3 regions of the Pseudoalteromonas sp. UG3-2 genome follow, and region 3 is predicted to be linked to each of the others. Evidence: predicted binding sites of a transcription regulator. Region 3 holds the regulator's gene; each other region holds the start of a gene.
What was found. Region 3 encodes MetJ, which represses methionine synthesis genes. Its sites were predicted from a motif close to TAGACGTCTAGACGTCTA; they were not measured.

Region 1 (6,908 bases), 610 kb from region 3:
GAGCCGCGGAAATCAACAATATTTTCATGCCACACAGAGCGGGCCAAAATCAAACTTTCACCCGAAAGTAAGTCAGAAAATTCGAGGATGTTGGTTGCAGGTTTAGGCCGAAATACCACTTCTCGTGTTTCACCGCCAAGAAACAGCGCCTGTTGTAATAGCACCATTTCTACGATTTCGATATGGGAGCCTTTGGTAGAGGGGTAAAAGCTATCGACATCAAGGACATGTTTGCCATTTAAAAACTGCTGATAACGCTGGCTGAAGTTTTCACTGCTAATAATATCAACCACCAGTTGATTATTTGCCCAACTCGGTGCCGACAACAAACAAAGTAACCACAACCCCAGTTTTGCCATTATTGTGTGTAGCTCAAATATCGTAATGGATTTTGGCAGTATACTGGAAACATTGTGCTTTTGTTAACCATAAAAATACATAAATTAATAACTTTGGTTGAATGGCTAAACTTCAGTTAGGCCAGTCACAGAGCTCTGAAACTGGCCTAAGCTTATTATTGCGGCTCATAACCAAGGTTTGGCGCCAACCAACGCTCGGCCTCTGCGAGGCTCATGCCTTGGCGGTCAGCATAGTCTGCTACCTGATCGGCTTGGATCCCGGCTACCGCAAAGTACTTTGACTCAGGATGAGAGAAATACCACCCTGATACCGCAGCGCCAGGCCACATAGCATAGGAGCTGGTCAACTTCATACCAAGGCGCTTTTCAACCTCGAGTAACTGCCAAATCTTGGCTTTTTCGGTGTGCTCTGGACAAGCCGGATAACCAGGTGCCGGTCGGATCCCTTGATAGTTTTCGCGAATAAGCTCTTCGTTCGACAGTGACTCATCGGCAGCAAAGCCCCAGTATTCTTTGCGTACACGCTCATGTAAATACTCAGCAAAGGCTTCGGCTAAGCGATCCGCCACGGCTTTGATCATGATTTTATTGTAATCGTCTTGCTGAGCATCAAACGCAGCCGCCAAGTCATCTTCTTCCAAGCCTCCCGTCACCGCAAAGCCACCAAAATAATCTGCCGTGCCTTTTGGCGCGATGTAGTCAGACAAACAATAATTAGGAAAATCGGTTTTCTCGGTTTGCTGACGCAGCTGACACGACCTTAACAGCACTTTATCGCGGCGCTCATCTTGATAAATTTCAATGTCATCGCCAACGCGATTAGCTGGGAATAATCCAATTACTCCCAGTGGCTGTAAATGCCCTGATTGCGCTAAATCATCCAACATAACGTTGGCATCGTGGTAGAGCTTTTGCGCTTCTTCTCCCACCACTTCATCGCTTAAAATACGCGGGTATTTTCCAGCCAACGACCACGTCATGAAAAAAGGAGTCCAATCAATATAATCACGTAACGTTTCTACTGTGACGTCTTTGAACTCAGTAATACCAAGCTTGTTAGGCACCGGAGGGGTGTAGTTTTGCCAATCAATGTTGACCGCATTGTCTCTTGCTCGAGCAAGGGATACCGGCTTGGAGCGGGGCTTTTTGCGCGCCTGTTGGGCTCGCACTTTTTCATATTCAGCGGTGGTTTTAGCTAAAAACTCCGGCTTTTGTGATTGACTCAATAGATTTGATACCACTCCCACCGCACGGCTGGCGTTATTCACGTACACCACACCATGTTGGTATTGCGGCTCAATTTTCACCGCGGTATGGGCTTTTGAGGTCGTGGCACCGCCAATTAACAGCGGAATATCGAAACCACGCCGAGTCATTTCTTTTGCCACATGCACCATTTCATCCAGTGACGGCGTAATTAGCCCTGACAGGCCAATAACATCAGCATTTTCATCAATGGCGGTTTGCAGAATTTTTTCTGCCGGTACCATCACCCCTAAGTCAATCACCTCGTAGTTATTGCATTGCAGCACTACCCCCACGATGTTTTTACCAATATCGTGAACATCGCCTTTAACGGTGGCCATGATCACCTTACCATTAGTCGCCCCCTCTTCTTTTTCTGCCTCAATAAAGGGGTCGAGGTAAGCCACGGCTCGCTTCATCACGCGCGCCGATTTCACCACCTGGGGAAGAAACATCTTGCCGGCACCGAATAAATCGCCGACCACATTCATGCCATCCATTAACGGCCCCTCAATGACCTGGATGGGCTTATCAAATTGCTGGCGACAGGCTTCGGTATCTTCATCGATAAACTCCGTGATCCCTTTCACTAAAGCATGCTCTAAGCGCTTAGCAACCGGCCAGCTGCGCCACTCTAAGTCCTCTTGTTTCTCGGCTTGTGCCATACCAGAGTACTTTGGCGCGATCTCCACTAAGCGCTCACCAGCGCCGGGGTCTTTATTGAGGATCACATCTTCAACGGCATTTCTCAGTTCGCTGGGAATGTCATCATACACCGTCAATTGCCCGGCATTGACAATCCCCATGTCCATACCCGCTTTAATGGCGTGATATAAAAACACCGAGTGAATGGCCTCGCGCACGGGGTTGTTGCCGCGAAAAGAGAAAGACACATTCGACACCCCACCCGACACCTTACAGTGAGGTAAATTCTGTTTTATGCGCCGCGTGCCCTCAATAAATTCAACGGCGTAGTTGTCATGCTCTTCAATCCCCGTGGCCACCGCAAAGATATTAGGATCGAAAATGATGTCTTCTGGCGGGAAGCCAAGTTGCTTCACCAAGATGTCATAGGAGCGGGCGCAGATCTCATACTTTCTGTCGGCCGTTTCCGCTTGGCCGTCTTCATCAAACGCCATTACCACCACAGCAGCGCCGAAACGCTTAATGGTTTTCGCTTGTTGAATAAAAGGCGCTTCGCCCTCTTTAAGCGAAATAGAGTTAACAATGGCCTTGCCTTGAATGCACTTGAGCCCAGCTTCAATGACTTCCCATTTTGATGAGTCGACCATAATGGGCACTCGGGAGATGTCTGGCTCAGAAGCAATCAGGTTAAGAAATTTAACCATGGCGGCTTTGGAGTCCAACATGGCTTCATCCATGTTGATATCAATAATTTGCGCGCCATTTTCCACCTGCTCTTGGGCTACTTCCAATGCCGTTTCGTAATCTTCTTCTAAAATCAGGCGTTTAAATCGTGCAGAGCCTGTGACGTTAGTCCGTTCACCAACATTGGTAAATACTGCGGTTTGGGTCATGGTGAAAATCCTAATTTAAGTTACATGCTTCAAGGCCAGCCAAGCGCATCCGCACTTCAAGCGTAGGTAAGGGCCGTGGCGCGGTGTGTTCGAGTCCTTTGGCAAAGGCGCGAATATGCTCAGGCGTAGTACCGCAACAGCCTCCAACAATATTAATAAAACCCGCTTGGCCCCAGTCGATGATTTCTTGCGCCATTTCTTGCGCTTCTAAATCATACTCACCAAACTCATTGGGTAGACCGGCATTGGGGTGCACAGAGGTATAGGTTTCGCAAACACTGGCGAGCTCTTCGACGTATTGACGCAATAAGTCTGGGCCCAGTGCACAGTTGAGGCCAATGGATATCGGCTTGATATGGCGGATGGAGTTATAAAACGCTTCTGTGGTCTGCCCCGACAAGGTTCGCCCAGAAGCATCGGTAATGGTGCCAGAAATCATCACCGGTAAAGTAACCCCTGCTTGCTCAAATGCTTCTTCTACGGCAAATGACGCTGCTTTAGCGTTTAGGGTATCAAAAATGGTTTCAATCAAAATTAAATGCACACCGCCTTCGATCAGTGCCAAGGTTGACTCGACGTAAGCCGCCACCAATTTATCAAAGGTGATGTTACGAAAACCCGGGTCATTGACGTCGGGAGAAATCGAACAAGTTTTCGAGGTAGGGCCTAAAACACCGGCAACGTAACGGGGCTTATTGGGCTCTTTTGCGGTAAACTCATCGGCCACACTGCGGGCCAGTTTCGCCGACTCAAGGTTAATTTCTCGACTTAAATTCGCCATGTCATAGTCAGCCATGGAAATGGTCGTGGCATTGAAGGTATTGGTTTCAATAATGTCAGCGCCCGCGGCCAAATAATCGCCATGAATTTGTTTGATGATCTCAGGCTGAGTCAGACTTAACAGGTCGTTGTTGCCTTTAATAAGCACGTGCCAGTCTTTAAAGCGTTCGCCACGATAATCTTCTTCCTCAAGTTTATGCTGCTGGATCATGGTTCCCATGGCACCATCTAAAATAAGGATGCGCTGACTCATGGCATGAGCCAGTTGCTGACTGATTTGTTCACCGTTCACGGCAGAATTACTCGGCATAATTGTTAGTCCTTACATCTTGGCTAACCAGGTTGATATCGTATGGGGTGGTCTGGTAAACGTAATAATTTAACCAGTTTGAGAATAACAAAAACGCATGGCTTTGCCAGGTTTTTGATGGCGTCCGACTGGGGTCGTCATCGGGAAAGTAGTTTTGTGGTAAAGGCGCGTTGGCCATTTTTGCACAGTCGCGCTGGTACTCTTTTTCCAAGGTGTCGGCATCGTATTCTGGATGCCCGGTAATATAGACCTGACTTCCTGACTGGTTTTTAAGTAAATACGCCCCCACAGTCTCAGAGCCTGCCAATACCACTAAGTCTTCACAGCGTTGTATTTGGGCAAAATCGATATGACCATAACGCGAATGCGGCACCAGAAACTCATCATCAAACCCTCGAGTTAAAGCACCGTGCTCAAAATAACAATAGTGCTTAAACACCCCACAAAGCTTGTCTTGTTTTAGCTCGCGCTTTAAACCATGGTGATGGTAGATGGCCGCATGAGCCGCCCAACACGAGAACAGGGTCGAAGTCACATGATGCTCGGCCCAATCAAAAAAGTCACACAGCTCTTGCCAATACGTCACTTGATGGTATTCCAGGTGCGCCAGCGGTGCGCCCGTGACAATTAAAGCATCGTAGTTTTTATCTTTTACATCCGAAAAATAGCGGTAAAACATATCCAAATGCTGCTCTGAGTTTTCTGAGCTGCGGTGGGTGTCTAGGCGCAGTAAGTCGACGTTGACCTGCAGCGGCGTATTGGCTAACAGTCGAATAAACTGTACTTCGGTCTCTACCTTGTTGGGCATCAAATTAAGGATAGCAAGGCGCATCGGACGGATTTCTTGAGTTGAAGCCCGACTCTGCGGTATCACAAAAACATTTTCATGACGTAATTGACTAATGGCCGGAAGTTCGTCAGTAACCGTGATTGGCATACCATGCTCCTAAAAAATCGAATGCCGTTATTATGAACCGAAACCAGAAAATATCAACCTCTAGATGGATGGACGTCCAAATACAATTGAGATTATTCTGGCCAATCCACGTATACTGCACGCTGCTAATACATTTTTAATGAGGTACTAAACGACTTATGATTGGACTTGGTGAAGGAGCAGCAATCGCTGCCGCATGTTTATGGGCCTTTTCAACGGTACTTTATAAACGCTTTAGTCACCATCTCAGCCCATTTGAGTTGAATGTCACCAAGGGCGTTATCGCCGCGGCGTTAATGTTATTCGCTATCCTTGTTACCTCAGACACCTTGTTACCTAGCCAACTGTCTAGCTGGGGTTGGCTTATTGCCAGTGGCATCTTAGGCATTGCCATTGGTGATAGTGCCTATTTTGCGGCACTACGAAATATTGGCCCGGCCAGAACCCTGGTGATTGAAAGTTTAGCGCCTGCCATTGCCGGTATGTTGAATATTGTCATATTAGGCGTTTACCTCAGTGCATCAGCGTGGCTGGGCATTATTATTACGACCTTGGGAGTCATGCTGGCGATAAAACCGAGCAAGAGCCAACCGGTGATGGATAAAAAGCACTACCTGCTGGGGGTTGTTTTTGCGTTAACTGCCGCCACATGCCAAGCCGCAGGTATGGTGCTGTCCAAAGGCGCGCTCAACCACGAAAACATCAGCAGTTTGTGGGCAGCATTGATAAGACTTGGCTCTGGTACCTTGTTTGTTGCCATGTTGGTGGCGTTTCTGCGCTCGCAAAGCCTTTATCGCGCCCTGACCCTTAAGCAAATTGATGCTAAAAATTGGCTGTTTGCGGCCATCTTTTTTGGCACTTTCGTAGGCTTATGGCTACAGCTTATTGCGGTAAACCACACCGATCCGGCCATAGCACAAACTATTTTTGCCACCGCGCCTTTGATGGTAATGACTATGGCGGTGATAAAACGTGAGGCCATCACCAAAACCATGATAAGCGGTGGTGTCATCGCATTACTGGGCGTGTTTTTACTGCTACAGGGATAAAAAAAGGGGCTGTTTGCCCCTTATTAACAGCGATTAAGTCGCCGCAGTGTTAATAACCAAGTGCTGCGCTGTCGGCACGTCTGGGATCTGAAGCACCAAATATCCCTTTGTCGGTCAACATAATGGATTGCGTAGAGCCCATGGCATTTTTTTCCGACAAGTTATGTCCTTTTGCTTCAAGTAAGCGTCGAGTGTCGACATTTAAACTGCGCTCAATGCGTATTTCATCTGGTAACCATTGGTGATGAATACGCGGAGCCACGGTGGCTTCGGCAATGTTCAAGCCATGGTCGATGACATTCATAATGATTTGTAACGTGGTGGTAATGATCCGCGAGCCGCCAGGACTGCCTGTAACCAAAAATGGCTTACCGTCTTTCATCACTATGGTGGGTGTCATGGAACTTAAAGGGCGTTTATTGGCGGCAACCGCGTTGGCTTCGCCACCGATCAGGCCAAAGCCATTGGGCACCCCAGGTTTAGCAGAGAAGTCATCCATTTCATTATTCAAAAGTATCCCTGTGCCCGCAGCCACAATGCCGGAGCCATAGCTAAAGTTCAGGGTATAAGTGTTACTTACGGCATTGCCCCACTTGTCGACGACCGAGTAATGGGTTGTTTGGTTGCTCTCATAGGGCAGCAGCGTACCTGGACTAATTGCACTGCTAGGTGTTGCGGTGTCTGGATTAA
Region 2 (6,908 bases), 1.2 Mb from region 3:
ACCAAACTCACGCACCCCATAGAAAATGTAGTTGCCTGAAGCATCTTCTGCAGTAACGCCTTTTGACTGATCCCAAAGAGTTAAGTTAGAACCTGCGAGGTCAGCAGAGCCACCCATAAACTCAGGTAAAATTGGGCCATACGCGTTTAGGGCATTTTGTGATGCTTTACGCGTCGCTGGGTTGGCAGGGTTTGCTTGTAGCTCGGCAATATACTGCTCTGTCTTTTGTGACCAATCAGCCGGTAGCTCGCCTTTCATGCGGCGCTCAAACTCGGCAGCTAGCTCAGGATAATGCGCTTGGTATTCAGTGAACTTAATCAGCCACTCGCTTTGCTGGTTTTGACCACGTGATGTTGCATCCCACTTAGCATATACATCTTCTGGTACTTCAAATGCGCCATGTTTCCAACCTAGGAATTCACGTGCTGCTTTGATTTCATCATCACCTAGCGGTGCACCGTGGCAGTCGTGGCTGCCTGATTTATTTGGTGAGCCATAACCAATGACGGTTTTACAACAAATAAGCGTCGGCTTATCCGATTCAGCTTGTGCCGCCTCAATGGCCGCTTTAATGGCGTCGCTATCGTGGCCATCCACGTCAGCAATAACATGCCAGCCATAAGACTCAAAACGTTTTGGCGTATCGTCGCTGAACCAGCCCTCAACTTCACCGTCGATTGAGATGCCATTGTCATCCCAAAATGCGATTAACTTACCTAAGCCCAATGTGCCTGCCAGTGAACAAGCTTCATGGGAAATACCTTCCATTAAACAGCCGTCGCCTAAGAAGGTGTAGGTATAGTGGTTTACAATGTCATACTCGTCGCGGTTGAACTGCGCTGCTAGTGCTTTTTCGGCAATCGCCATGCCCACTGCATTGGTGATCCCTTGGCCTAATGGACCCGTAGTGGTTTCAATACCAGGGGCGTAACCATACTCTGGGTGACCTGGGGTTTTTGAATGCAACTGACGGAAGTTTTTCAAATCGTCGATTGATAAATCATAACCAGATAAATGCAGTAGTGAATAAATCAGCATTGAACCGTGGCCGTTTGACAGCACAAAACGATCGCGGTCAAACCACTCTGGGTTGTTAGGGTTATGTTTTAAAAAGTCGCGCCAAAGTACCTCCGCGATGTCAGCCATGCCCATAGGGGCTCCAGGGTGACCAGACTTGGCCTGTTGTACTGCGTCCATGGAAAGAACGCGAATTGCATTAGCAAGTTCTTTGCGAGATGGCATGAATTCTCCTACCTTTATATGTGTTTCGCGGGATGTAATACCTAAATACCCTCGACAGGCTTATGGCCAAGCACTTCATTAGCGGACCGCTAAGCGTATTGATGTCGCTTGCTCGCGGGCTTCCTAAACAGTGAAGTGGTTTGAGGGCACTTGGGTATATCAGCCCATTCTTACTTATTTGTATGGCGATGTGCAACGGCAAAAGTCATAAAAATGGCCAAAATTCGACTTTTTGCACCGACAAAAAAAGATTAAACCATTTTGGACGTCTAGGCGTAAAATAGCTGGTCAACAATATGGTTTATTGGTTACAATACGCCCCTTAATTTTTAGCGCTGTTCCTGATGTCTGTGAAGCGCAATATTTGTGAGCATAAATACAATGGCAAAACATTTATTTACTTCTGAATCTGTTTCTGAGGGTCACCCGGATAAGATTGCCGATCAGATCTCTGATGCGGTACTCGATGCCATCCTTGAGCAAGATCCAAAAGCACGTGTTGCGTGTGAAACGTACGTAAAAACCGGCATGGTCATGGTAGGTGGCGAAGTCACCACCAGTGCTTGGGTTGATATCGAGGAACTTACTCGTAAAACCGTGCGCGAAATCGGCTACACCCACTCAGATATGGGCTTTGATGCCGATTCATGTGCAATTTTAAATACCATTGGTAAACAATCACCGGATATCAACCAAGGTGTTGATCGCGCTCGCCCAGAAGAGCAAGGCGCTGGTGACCAAGGCTTGATGTTCGGTTACGCCTGTAATGAAACCGATGTACTTATGCCGGCCCCAATCACCTATTCACACCGCTTAGTTCAGCGTCAAGCACAAGTACGTAAAGACGGTACTTTACCTTGGCTTCGTCCTGACGCTAAGTCGCAGGTCACTTTTGCTTATGAAAATGGCAAAGCAGTAGGAATTGATGCCGTTGTGCTTTCAACGCAACATTGTGATTCAGTGTCACAAGACGACTTAGTGGAAGCGGTAATGGAAACCATTATCAAGCCTACCCTACCGGCAGAGCTTATCACCGACGCCACTAAATTCTTTATCAACCCAACGGGTCGCTTCGTAATTGGTGGTCCTATGGGTGACTGTGGTCTAACTGGCCGTAAAATCATCGTTGATACCTACGGTGGTATGGCACGTCACGGTGGTGGTGCTTTCTCTGGTAAAGATCCATCAAAAGTTGACCGCTCAGCAGCATACGCAGCACGTTACGTAGCGAAAAACATCGTTGCGGCTGGGTTGGCGGATAAATGTGAGCTGCAGGTGTCTTACGCGATTGGCGTGGCTGAGCCAACTTCAATTAGCATTGAAACCTTTGGTACTGGTAAACTGGAAGAAGATCGCCTCATTGCCTTAGTACGTGAGCACTTCGACCTGCGTCCATACGGCCTGCTAAGTATGCTGAACTTAGAACGTCCAATTTACAAGCCAACGGCGGCATACGGTCACTTTGGTCGTGATGAGTTTCCGTGGGAAGCAACAGACAAAGCCGACGCTCTGCGCCAAGCTGCGGGACTGTAACCCAGCAGCGAATGAGTTTAAAAGGCGCCTATGGCGCCTTTTTTGTTTCAGTTGATAAAAAGATCATTAATGTCGTCTTTTAAATCTTGATACTCGTCCTCACTGAGGTTGAGCTCCACCATTACTCTGTCTCGAAATACATGCCAATCAGCACAACTACGAAAGTGTTTAGCTTCAAAGCAGAGGTTTTCAGCTAATTTCAACGCCGCAAAGGTTTGCCAATACTCCACCCCATGTGACTCGTCTAAATAGCTGACATCATGGTGACGTAAAATCATCTGGCAGGTTTCTTTTGGTAGGTTCCAAGAGCTGGCTAAAAAGTATCCCACCACAGTATGGGGAGCTGGATAACGCTGCTCTTCGTAATACACTAAGGTTTGTTCGGGGCGCTCAATAGAGCAAGTGAACACTTCGTTGTAGTCTGGGTATTTTACCGCCATGGCGGGTATGCCAGCATCGTGAAACAATCCCAACATCTGCAGGTTTTCAGCAGGCACGTCCGACTTTAAATAGCGCGCTATCACCATAGCAGCTTGTGAAATGTCAGCGGCGTTATCCCAAAATTGCTGCAACGAAATACAGCATTTCGACTGATCAAAGGCATTTTTCAGTAAATACCCCGTCACCAACTGGGTAATACAAGTCACCCCCAAGAACATCACAGCCTGCTTGATATCGGTGATGGTTCGGGCTAAGCCATAGGCGGGAGAGTTAATCACCTTTAATACCGCGGCTGACGCCCCAACATCCGCAGCAACAATATCAGCCACGGCAATCAGCTCAGGTTCGGGTTTTGCCAGTTCATTTTGCAGTGCTTGTAAGGTTTCTGGCTTTGCAGGTAGGTTAAAGCCACCACGCAGGTCGCTAAGCACTTTTTCATCTATATCTATCATTGGAGTACCTCAAGATGGATATAAAAAAGTGTAGCCCAGCAAAAAATAAATGTGAGAAATTAAATTAGTTTTTTGATGACATAAGCAGTGGCGTAAGCCACTGCTATAGAGTGTGTCTTTATGCCCAGTAAGGTTCGCTGTTCATCGACGATTGTCGGCTTTGCTCCATGGCACTGATGAGAAACTCGGATTTTTGCCGTAGCCATGATTGCACTTCTTGCAATGCCTCAGAGTTTTGGCTTTGGCATAGTTGGTGTAGGTACGCCAAGGTTTCTAACTCGTAAATACCATAGACAATATCAATCCATGGGGTGCGGAACGCTTTACGCGCCTCTTTATCGTACAGCTTACCTAAGCAGTTACCGCTTAACAGGGTGTTTTCCAGTTTCACCCGAACTTGCAAATAATCCTGCTGTGTTAGGGTGCTGTTTTCCGGTAACAAGGCTTTTAAATCATGCCAATCTTTATCAAACAGCTTAGCAGCAATGTCTTTTACCGAGGCTTCTGCCGCCGTCATGGCTTTTTGATCCCAGTTCTTACGCCATGCTTTATCTACTAACCAACGTGTCAGTGACAAAATTAAGCGGTTATAGCGGGTGCAGTGAAATAAGTCTTCAATGTCGGTGGCGGTGGGTTGCACGTCTTTTAAGTCATTAATGACTTGCGCCAACTCTGGGAATTGATTGAGCTTTTTATAGTAAGCATGACGCTTAGAGGTGTAAGTTTTAAGGTGGATGGCGTTTTCAACCCACGCAAGTTCTGACAATAGCCACTTCAATTCATTGCGAATGTGTTCGGTGGAGCTCTTGTCTACAATGTCGTCGAATAACCAAAATGCATGGCGGATCAAGGCAATGCCGTCAATCACGCGCTTCAATGTGCGTAAACTTGCTTTGTTAAAGTAACATTGCTCATGCTTTTGCACGAACTGAATGCCATAGCTCACTGCTGCAATTAAGGCCTGCTCTTGCGTGACGTTTTGCTCCAGTGGCACAAAACCAATAAAGCGATCGGACTTTAATGGTTTGTCGTCGGCGATGCGATAGCCTCTGGCCGCCTTAGAATAAAGCCCTAAGCGCATACCAGCTTGTTTAATGAGATGATCGGCCAGTAAAAATAAATCTTCTCGGCTGCCTTCAACCAACTCGATTTCCATTTCGTTAATGGCTTCAACTTGGCCATTGGCAGCAATTTCACCCTTGTCTAACACCACTTCAATCTGGCTTCCTGAATCGGTTTCAATTAACCAGGTGCGGCGAATAAAGTTGGTGCTAAAAATCGGGTAAATGTTGTCGGCTATGGACTCCAACTGCATACCATGGGGCCAAATATTGGCATCAAAAGCATGGAGATCAGGACGGCCTGACTGAATAGGTAAGTTGTACTCGGGGCGCTGATGGAGCCCACCAACGACCTCCCCTGCCAGTTTTATAGTTTGTTCACAGTCATCATTACAACAACGCGTTCTTAACCCTATGTCTAACGCTCGTAACTCACGATTTGGGGTATCGAAATACGCATTGGTAAGGTTTTTCGCAGGCTTGTTGGTGACCGTTTTTGCAAACTGGGTAATTAGTGCAGGGATCCGCGGAACTTCATTATCTGAAACCAAGAATTTCAGTTCTATTTCAGTATCCATTAGGGCTTTGTTTTACCTATTTGTCTAAGGGAGGATCAAAATATACAAAGGTGACGGGCTTTGCAATCTTTTTATCCGATAGAAATGACCATTAATATGAGTCAAATCAATAAGCATGGCAGCCCTATTGTCACTTTGATTCTAATAGGGCGTTGGCACTTAGCTTAAAAGCACAATAAAATTATTCAGTTACCTGCTGTTGCGATGGCCATAAAGGCAACTAGCTCTTGCTATTAAGCGGCGAAATCCCTACTATTTTGTTAACTTTACGTCCGAAAAGAATAAAAGGCCAACGCATGTTCAACTTAAAGCAATTTTTCATTGCGAGCCTGTTCTTCAGTTGCTTTACTGCTTTTGCTGAGGAACCTGCGCAAACCAGCACCACAGAAGGTGCAAATCCAAACGGCTATATAAGTGACGACTTATACATTTTTATGCACACCGGTCCGAGCAAAAACTATCGCATTTTAGGCTCGGTAGATGCCGGCACGCCGATTACCATTATGAGCGGTGCCGAAGATGGTTTTGTCCAAATTAAAGATGACAAAGCACGTGAAGGCTGGGTTGAGAGCAAATTTATTACCACTGAGCCGGGGCTAAAACAACAACTAGAGTCGGTTAACCAAACCTTAGTAGACACTCAGGAAGCGCTCAATCAAGCGCAACAACAACTGCCAGTGCTGCAACAAAACAACACCAACCTACTGGCTGAAAACGCCGCACTGCAAGACACCATTGATGGCCTAGAGCAACAGCTTGAAGAAGAGCGTCAGATGCAGCAGCAAAAAGTACAAAAAGAACAGCACTTATTGCTTACTTATGGTGGTGGTATTGGTATTGGTGGCATTATTATCGGAGTGATTTTAACGCTGTTTTTATCGCGTCGACGCCGCTACGACGGATGGTAACCACAGCATTAAGGTAGTACGAGCGCAATACTCGTACTACCACAATAATCACTTTTCTTTATCCCATACCCCAGGCTCCGTACTTCCTTGAACCTTTACTTGTAATACCTCAAACTCTGGTTTTTTACCGCTGCGCTGTTGCTGATGATAATCTGCTGTGACGGCCAGTACTGTAGGGGTTAAGCGCACGATGGCGATAACGTTTACCACCGTCATTAACCCCAGGGCAATATCGGCCAGATCCCACACTTGCTTCAAGGTGGCCGACGCGCCCCACAGCATCATGGATAAATAACACACTGTGTAGATGCCGCGGCCAAGCTTATTATCTAATTTAAATAAGTGCAGGTTACTTTCGGCGTAGGCGTAGTTAGCCACCACCGAGGTAAACGCAAATAAGGTAATGATCGCCGCAACAAAATACACGCCCCCTGCTGCGAGATGCGCTGTCATTGCTGATTGGGTTAAGCGGATCCCCTCCATTTCACTGCCAATATCAATATCGGCCAGTAAAATAATCACCGCAGTACAGCTGCACAGTACGATGGTATCGAAAAACACCCCGAGCATTTGAATGTAGCCCTGAGTGGCCGGGTGATTCGGGTTAGGTGTGGCACAGCCTGCGGCATGCGGTACACTGCCCGCCCCCGCTTCGTTAGAATATAGCCCCCGCTGGATACCATTTTTAATCGC
Region 3 (6,908 bases):
ACGCCAGCTTCTAGTCGTGCTTGTGGATCCATGCCGGCATGGGTCATAGTGGCTGGGTGACAGATTAGGCTTTCTACGCCCCCTAATGATTCCGCCAAGGAGAATTGCTGCAACGAAGTTAAAAAACGCGCAGCAGTATCTAGATTGCCTTTAATGTTAAAACTCACCATGCCACCAAAGCCGAGCTGCTGTTTTTTCGCCAATTCATGCTGTGGATGGCTCGCTAAACCAGGATAATAAACTTGGCTTACATGGGGTGAAGCCGCAAGGTATTCTGCAATGGCTTGAGCGTTTTCTTGATGCTGGCGCAGCCGGACGTTAAGGGTTCTCAGCCCCCTAAGGGTCAAATAGCTATCAAAGGGCGCACCGGTAATACCAATATTATTGGCCCACCATGTCAGCTCATCGCCCAGCTCTTGGGTGCGAGCGATCACCGCACCACCGACCACATCCGAGTGACCATTAATGTACTTAGTGGTGGAGTGCACAACAATGTCGACACCGAAAGCAATTGGGTTTTGCAGTGCTGGGGATAAAAAGGTGTTGTCCGCCGCAACTAATGCACCAACAGCATGTGCCGCTGCTACCACTGCCTCGATATCGGTCAGCCTTAAAATAGGGTTACTGGGTGTCTCAATCCAAACCAGTTTTGGCTTTATTTCTGCTAACTTGTTGAGGTTGTCTGGCTGGGTAAGATCCAATACTTCTAGGTTCAGCAAGCCACGCTTAGCTAATGAGGTAAATAGACGGTAGCTGCCACCATAGCAATCATGGGGGATCACTAAGGTATCATCGTGATTTAACAGTTGCGTGATCAGATGCACTGCTGCCATTCCGGTGGCGGTAATAACACCTCGCGCGCCGCCTTCAAGTTCAGTGAGCGCCTCTGCCAACACGTCACGGTTAAAATTACCACTACGGCCATAGTCATAGTCACGTTTGGTATCAAAGTCGGCAAACGAATAGGTCGTAGAGAGATAAAGTGGCGGTACCACAGCACCATGTGCTTGGTCCGCTTCTATGCCGTGACGCACTGTCACCGTTGATTTGTTACTCTGACTCATAGGGTCACCTAGATATTTGGATGTTTAGACGTCCAAAAGGTTAGTTTATATAAAACTAGAAGTCAAAACATTTATCCTTCTAAATGGCTAAGTAACTAGTATTTGACTATCTTTTTTAAACCGATAAAATTTCGCCACTTTAGGCGTTGCTAATACGACTGAGTTATTGAAAACTATGGCAGGGATCTTACGATCTCGCTATAGCGGATTACTTTATTCATTAGGCTGAAGTAGGTTAAGACTTGACCGTCAGAAGTTTACCTAACACTTTTAAGTTGTGGATAATGCAGTTCAGAACCCAGTCATATTGGCATTGATGTAACTGAGGCAAGTACACGATTATGGCAAAATGGAATGGTGAATATATTCACCCATATGCAGAACACGGTAAAAAAGCAGAACAAGTTAAAAAGATCACAGTGAGCATTCCTTTGAATGTGCTAAAAGTGTTAACTGATGAAAGAACGCGCCGCCAGGTGCAAAACTTACGTCATGCCACCAATAGCGAGCTGCTTTGTGAAGCATTTCTACATGCATTTACAGGGCAACCTCTGCCCAGTGATGAAGATCTGCGCAAAGACAATCCGGAAAGGATCCCGCTAGAAGTCAGAGAGATCATGGCGGAGCGCGGCTTGGAAATACCTGAGATCAATGAGGAGTAATGCCAATTTAAGCGAATTGGTATCACGCTCAGAAATAAAAAAGCCTCTATATTAGAGGCTTTTTTATTACTATTTACATACTATTCGTTACTTCATGTAGTCTTCTGGCATATCAATTTGTGCCACACCTGACTCCACAGCCGCTTCCGCCACAGCTCTGGCAATACGCGGTAATAAACGTGGATCCATGGGTTTTGGAATAATATAGTCACAACCAAACTCCAAACTGTCCACGTCAGCGGCCTTCAACACCTCGGCAGGGACCGGCTCTTTAGCAATACTACGGATCGCTTCCACCGCGGCAATTTTCATTTCATCATTAATGGCGGTAGCACGGACATCCAAAGCACCACGGAAAATAAATGGGAAGCACAATACGTTGTTTACCTGGTTAGGATAATCTGAGCGTCCAGTGGCCATGATTAAGTCATCTCGTGTAGCATTGGCTAAATCCGGATTAATTTCAGGATCTGGGTTGGAGCAGGCAAATACCACTGGCTTGTCGGCCATTAGTTTAAGGTTTTCTGGCGACAACAGATCTGGGCCAGAGACACCAACAAACACATCGGCTTCGGCAATCACATCCTGTAGAGTGCGCTTATCGGTGTTATTGGCAAACAGCTTCTTATATTCGTTTAAGTCATCACGACGAGTGTGAATAACGCCTTTTCTATCCAGCATATAAATATGCTCTCGCTGAGCACCACACTTAATCAGCAGTTCCATACAAGCGATAGCCGCAGCACCGGCACCTAAGCACACAATAATGGCATCGTGAATATCTTTGCCTTGCACTTCTAACGCATTGAGCATGCCAGCGGCGGTAACGATTGCAGTACCGTGTTGATCGTCATGGAAAATAGGCACTTCACAGCGCTCAATCAAGGCTTGTTCGATTTCAAAACACTCTGGCGCCTTAATGTCTTCTAGGTTAATGCCACCAAAAGTGTCAGCAATATTGGCAACCGTATTGATAAAGTCTTCGGTGGTGTTATGTTTTACTTCAATATCGATGGAATCAAGACCCGCAAAGCGCTTAAACAACAGAGCCTTACCTTCCATCACCGGTTTAGAGGCCAACGGCCCAAGATTACCTAAACCAAGAATCGCAGTACCATTACTGATCACCGCAACCATATTGCCTTTACCGGTGTAGCGATAGGCATTCGCAGGATCAGCTGCAATCTCACGGACTGGCTCTGCTACCCCTGGACTATAAGCCAAGGCTAAGTCTTTGACGGTCTCTGCTGGTTTAGTCAGCTCAACACTGATTTTACCTGGAACGGGTTCTGCGTGATAATCTAAAGCTTGTTGACGAAAGTCTGTCATGGCGCGATATTTTCCTACGAATTTAATGTGAGAGTGTGGTAAATGTTCGCATTTTACGCATTGGAGCAAGACAACCTATTGGCCCAATACAGTGCGATTAACTATATGCACGACGACGCTGCAAAGAAGCCTTGTCAATAGGACATATAGTTAATCGACCGTGATCACACGATACCGAGTTCTCTTGATTATTCAAGTAAAATCAGGTCTATCCACTGGCAGCGATACTTCACCGACTTTTCTCAGAAGATGACCGCACTTTTAAGAAATTTTTCACATCATGACCCTGTTATTTTCATCTATGTCGGCTGCAAATCCATGCATAAAAGATGAAAAACCCAGCAGTCATTAAGACATTTCTATTTCGGCAAAGAAAACTTATTTTTACGGCTTTTAACCTTAATTTCTTAAAATTTAACCGCCATATTGCAAAACTTATAGACTCTACTTACACAGCTGCAGTATTCATAAATATATAAGCTCTCGGCAAATTCACAATCAAGCCAAGGAAATATTCGTTATTTAGCTCGAGAATAGAGCTAAAACTCTAATTCAATTAATTAGTAAAGAATTGCTGCCAAAGTAGGTTTTTTTGTCGTGAAGAGGGATGAAGTTTCGTCGTGAAAACGACCGCAGGCAAAAAGAGATAGGCACAAAAAAAGCACCCGAAGGTGCTTTTTCCGACTAGACAGGCAAGATTACTTCTTGCTGCTAAGTGCACCGAAACGCTTGTTAAAGCGATCAACACGGCCACCTGTATCTAGGATCTTCTGCTTACCTGTGTAGAACGGGTGACAAGCAGAACAAACGTCTAGGTGAATGTCTTTACATAGCGTAGAACGAGTTTCGAACTTGTTACCGCATGAACACGATGCAGTGATCGTCTCGTACTTAGGATGAATACCTTCTTTCATAGCAACCTCTAATTAGGCCGTATCGCTCTCCAAACCCGAAGCTTGGCACCATACGTAGTTATACAAAAATTGTGGACGCGTATTTTAGTGTTTAACTGAACATTCTACAAGCAATATTTTGGCTTTTTTTATTATCACACCGGCGAAGTTTTCACTTCTATTTTGCTTCGGTATATACTGCATCACTGCGCTAGTCACACGGAGTTGTTATGCTCATTCTTGAAGTTGCTATTAAGTTGCCATTGCACCGCACTTTTGATTACCTATTAGAGCCGCACCAGCAAGTAGAGCCCGGTATGCGTGTCAGCGTCAATTTTGGTAACCGTAAATGCACAGCCATAGCGCTGCAAAAGAAAAATCACACCGATGTACCAGAAGCAAAACTAAAAGCCGTGTTAAGTGTATTAGACACCCACCCTGTTTTTAACACCCAGCAACTGCAATTCCTGCGCTTCGTGGCACAATACTATTGCCACCCTATCGGTGACACTCTATTCACCGCACTACCGGCGGTGCTACGTGATGGTGGTAATCCAGATAAAACGCAAATTCCTCTGCTGAGCTTATCGGAAAAAGGCCTAGCGTTACCGACGTTACGCTCCAAGAAGCAGCAAGCCTTATTGTCGCAGTTGCACGAAGGGGGAGCCATCAAGTTAAGTGAGCTCAAAGCGTTAGGTTTTGCCCAGCAAACCATTAAGGGTCTAGAACAAAAAGGGCTTATTGAACAACATATTGAACATGAATGTAACTGGTCTCAGCAACCCCTAGAACTGGATAAAAAGCCACGCTTAAATGATCAGCAAGCCACCATTTGCAGTGCCATTAATGCCCAACAAGGATATCGCACGTTTTTAATCGAGGGGGTAACCGGCAGTGGTAAAACTGAGGTTTATTTACAATGTTTAGAGCAAATCTTAGCAGCCGGTCAGCAGGCGCTGATCTTAGTGCCAGAAATCGGCCTAACTCCGCAAACCGTTAACCGCTTTAAGAAGCGCTTTAAGAACATTCCCATTGATCTTTGGCACTCTAATTTAACCGATAATGAGCGCATGCATACCTGGCGGCGCGCTGAAAAAGGCAGTAGCGCCCTAGTGATTGGCACTCGCTCTGCAGTCTTTTTACCGTTTCAACGTTTGGGCATGATAGTCGTTGATGAAGAACATGATGGTTCCTTTAAACAGCAAGAAGGACTGCGTTATCACGCTAGGGATCTCGCGGCCTTTCGAGCCCACCAGCAACAATGCCCACTTATTTTAGGCACCGCAACGCCGGCACTCGATACCCTCAACAAAGCCATTACCAATAAGTACCAATTATTGAGCTTAACCAAGCGCGCTCAGACCCAGCAAGACAATAAGTTCGAATTGGTTGATATGAAAGGTCAGCCCGAGCAAGGAGGCTTTTCGGCAATGAGTTTACATTGGATGGAAAAGACCTTAGCTCGCGGCAAGCAAGTGATGGTGTTTCTCAATCGCCGTGGCTTTGCCCCGACCTTAATGTGCCACGAGTGTGGCTGGCTAAACACCTGCCGCCACTGCTCGACTAGCGCTACCTATCATCGCAGCCTTAATCGTTTGGTCTGCCACCACTGTGGTGAGCAAGACTTTGTGCCACAACAATGTCCTGACTGTGGCAGCACACAAATTATGCCGGCAGGGATTGGCACTGAGCAATTAGAGAGCTTTTTAACTGAACGCTTTAGCGACATTCCCATCACGCGCATCGACCGTGACTCTACACGCCGTAAAGGCAGCCTTGAAAGCGCCCTAGAAGAAATCAACCAAGGGGGAGCGCGAATCTTGGTGGGTACGCAAATGTTGGCAAAAGGTCATCACTTTGCCGATGTCAGCCTGGTTATTATTCTCGATGTTGACTCTGGTCTCTATTCTTGTGACTTTCGTGCCACAGAACAGATGGCGCAGCTTATTACTCAAGTGGCAGGGCGTGCTGGTCGAGCAGGAGAAGCGGGGACTGTGTTACTGCAAACTCATTTCCCCGAGCATCCGTTATTACAAGATTTGATCAACAATGGCTATGGGGATTTTGCACGATATGCTTTACAAGAGCGTGAAGAGGCGATGCTGCCGCCATTTGCACACCTTACCATTATTCGTGCTGAAGCGACCAACCAAAACACCGTATTACGCTTTTTATCGGATTTGGTTCCTGCCAGCCCCTATCCTGGTATACAATTGCTAGGTCCAATTCCTGCACCTCTTGAGCGAATTGCCGGAAAATACAGATATCAATTACATATACACGCACAAAAACGCACTGTGCTACGCGATTACCTCTCGCAACTCGCCAGCTACATTACCGCGCACGAGTCTGCGAACAAGGTACGCTGGAGCATAGATGTTGATCCAATGGATAGCTACTAAATTTTATATATGGCACAGCACGACTACATTAATAAAACGCCGAAAGGCAAAACCAAAGGCAAACCGACTAAGTCGAATAAGTTTCCTGTTATCGCGGCAGTTGCGGCGCTGATCCTGATTGCCGGCTTTGCCTATGGCCTGTGGTTTATTAAAACCAATGCCGACCCAGAGCAGGTAGAACAAGCGAAAAACCCAACGCCAACGCAATCGCAGCCACCCACCAAGGCGAAACCTCGTCCCCCTGAATTTATCGAGGAAATTAAAAACCACGAAATCAAAGTCGAGGTGAAAGAAATTAAGAGCAAAGGCCCTTATCAAATGCAGTGTGGTTCGTTTAGAACTCACAGCCAAGCCGAAGAAATGAAAGCCAAAATCGCCTTTACCGGCTTAATTGCTGAGATCCGCCGTACCGAAGGCAGCAATGGCGCTTGGTTCCGCGTACGCCTTGGCCCATATGATACTAAACGCTTAGCTGAGAGTGACAAGAATAAGCTCAGAAGCGTGGGCATATTTGGCTGCGCAATTTGGGGCTGGACTTGATTTTTACGCCCTAACCCA

Region 1: R3P39_RS18145 (homoserine O-succinyltransferase) is a predicted target of MetJ. The motif match lies at 5,231-5,248, and genes of this name have one in related genera.
Region 2: metK (methionine adenosyltransferase) is a predicted target of MetJ. The motif match lies at 1,505-1,522, and genes of this name have one in related genera.

What each region holds. Positions count from the first base shown of each region.
Region 1 covers NZ_JAWLJU010000002.1:3,320,670-3,327,577, reverse strand. The annotation lists gene R3P39_RS18160 (hypothetical protein) at 1-359, opposite strand, end outside; gene metH (methionine synthase) at 515-3,142, opposite strand; gene R3P39_RS18150 (homocysteine S-methyltransferase family protein) at 3,153-4,232, opposite strand; gene R3P39_RS18145 (homoserine O-succinyltransferase) at 4,222-5,169, opposite strand; gene R3P39_RS18140 (DMT family transporter) at 5,328-6,218, shown strand; gene ggt (gamma-glutamyltransferase) at 6,268-6,908, opposite strand, start outside.
Region 2 covers NZ_JAWLJU010000002.1:1,519,984-1,526,891, forward strand. The annotation lists gene tkt (transketolase) at 1-1,242, opposite strand, end outside; gene metK (methionine adenosyltransferase) at 1,624-2,775, shown strand; gene R3P39_RS10115 (HDOD domain-containing protein) at 2,823-3,668, opposite strand; gene R3P39_RS10120 (CYTH and CHAD domain-containing protein) at 3,787-5,307, opposite strand; gene R3P39_RS10125 (TIGR04211 family SH3 domain-containing protein) at 5,604-6,215, shown strand; gene R3P39_RS10130 (alanine/glycine:cation symporter family protein) at 6,264-6,908, opposite strand, start outside.
Region 3 covers NZ_JAWLJU010000002.1:2,709,386-2,716,293, reverse strand. The annotation lists gene metB (cystathionine gamma-synthase) at 1-1,064, opposite strand, end outside; gene metJ (met regulon transcriptional regulator MetJ) at 1,406-1,726, shown strand; gene R3P39_RS15190 (malic enzyme-like NAD(P)-binding protein) at 1,814-3,055, opposite strand; gene rpmE (50S ribosomal protein L31) at 3,754-3,969, opposite strand; gene priA (primosomal protein N') at 4,179-6,350, shown strand; gene R3P39_RS15175 (SPOR domain-containing protein) at 6,360-6,890, shown strand.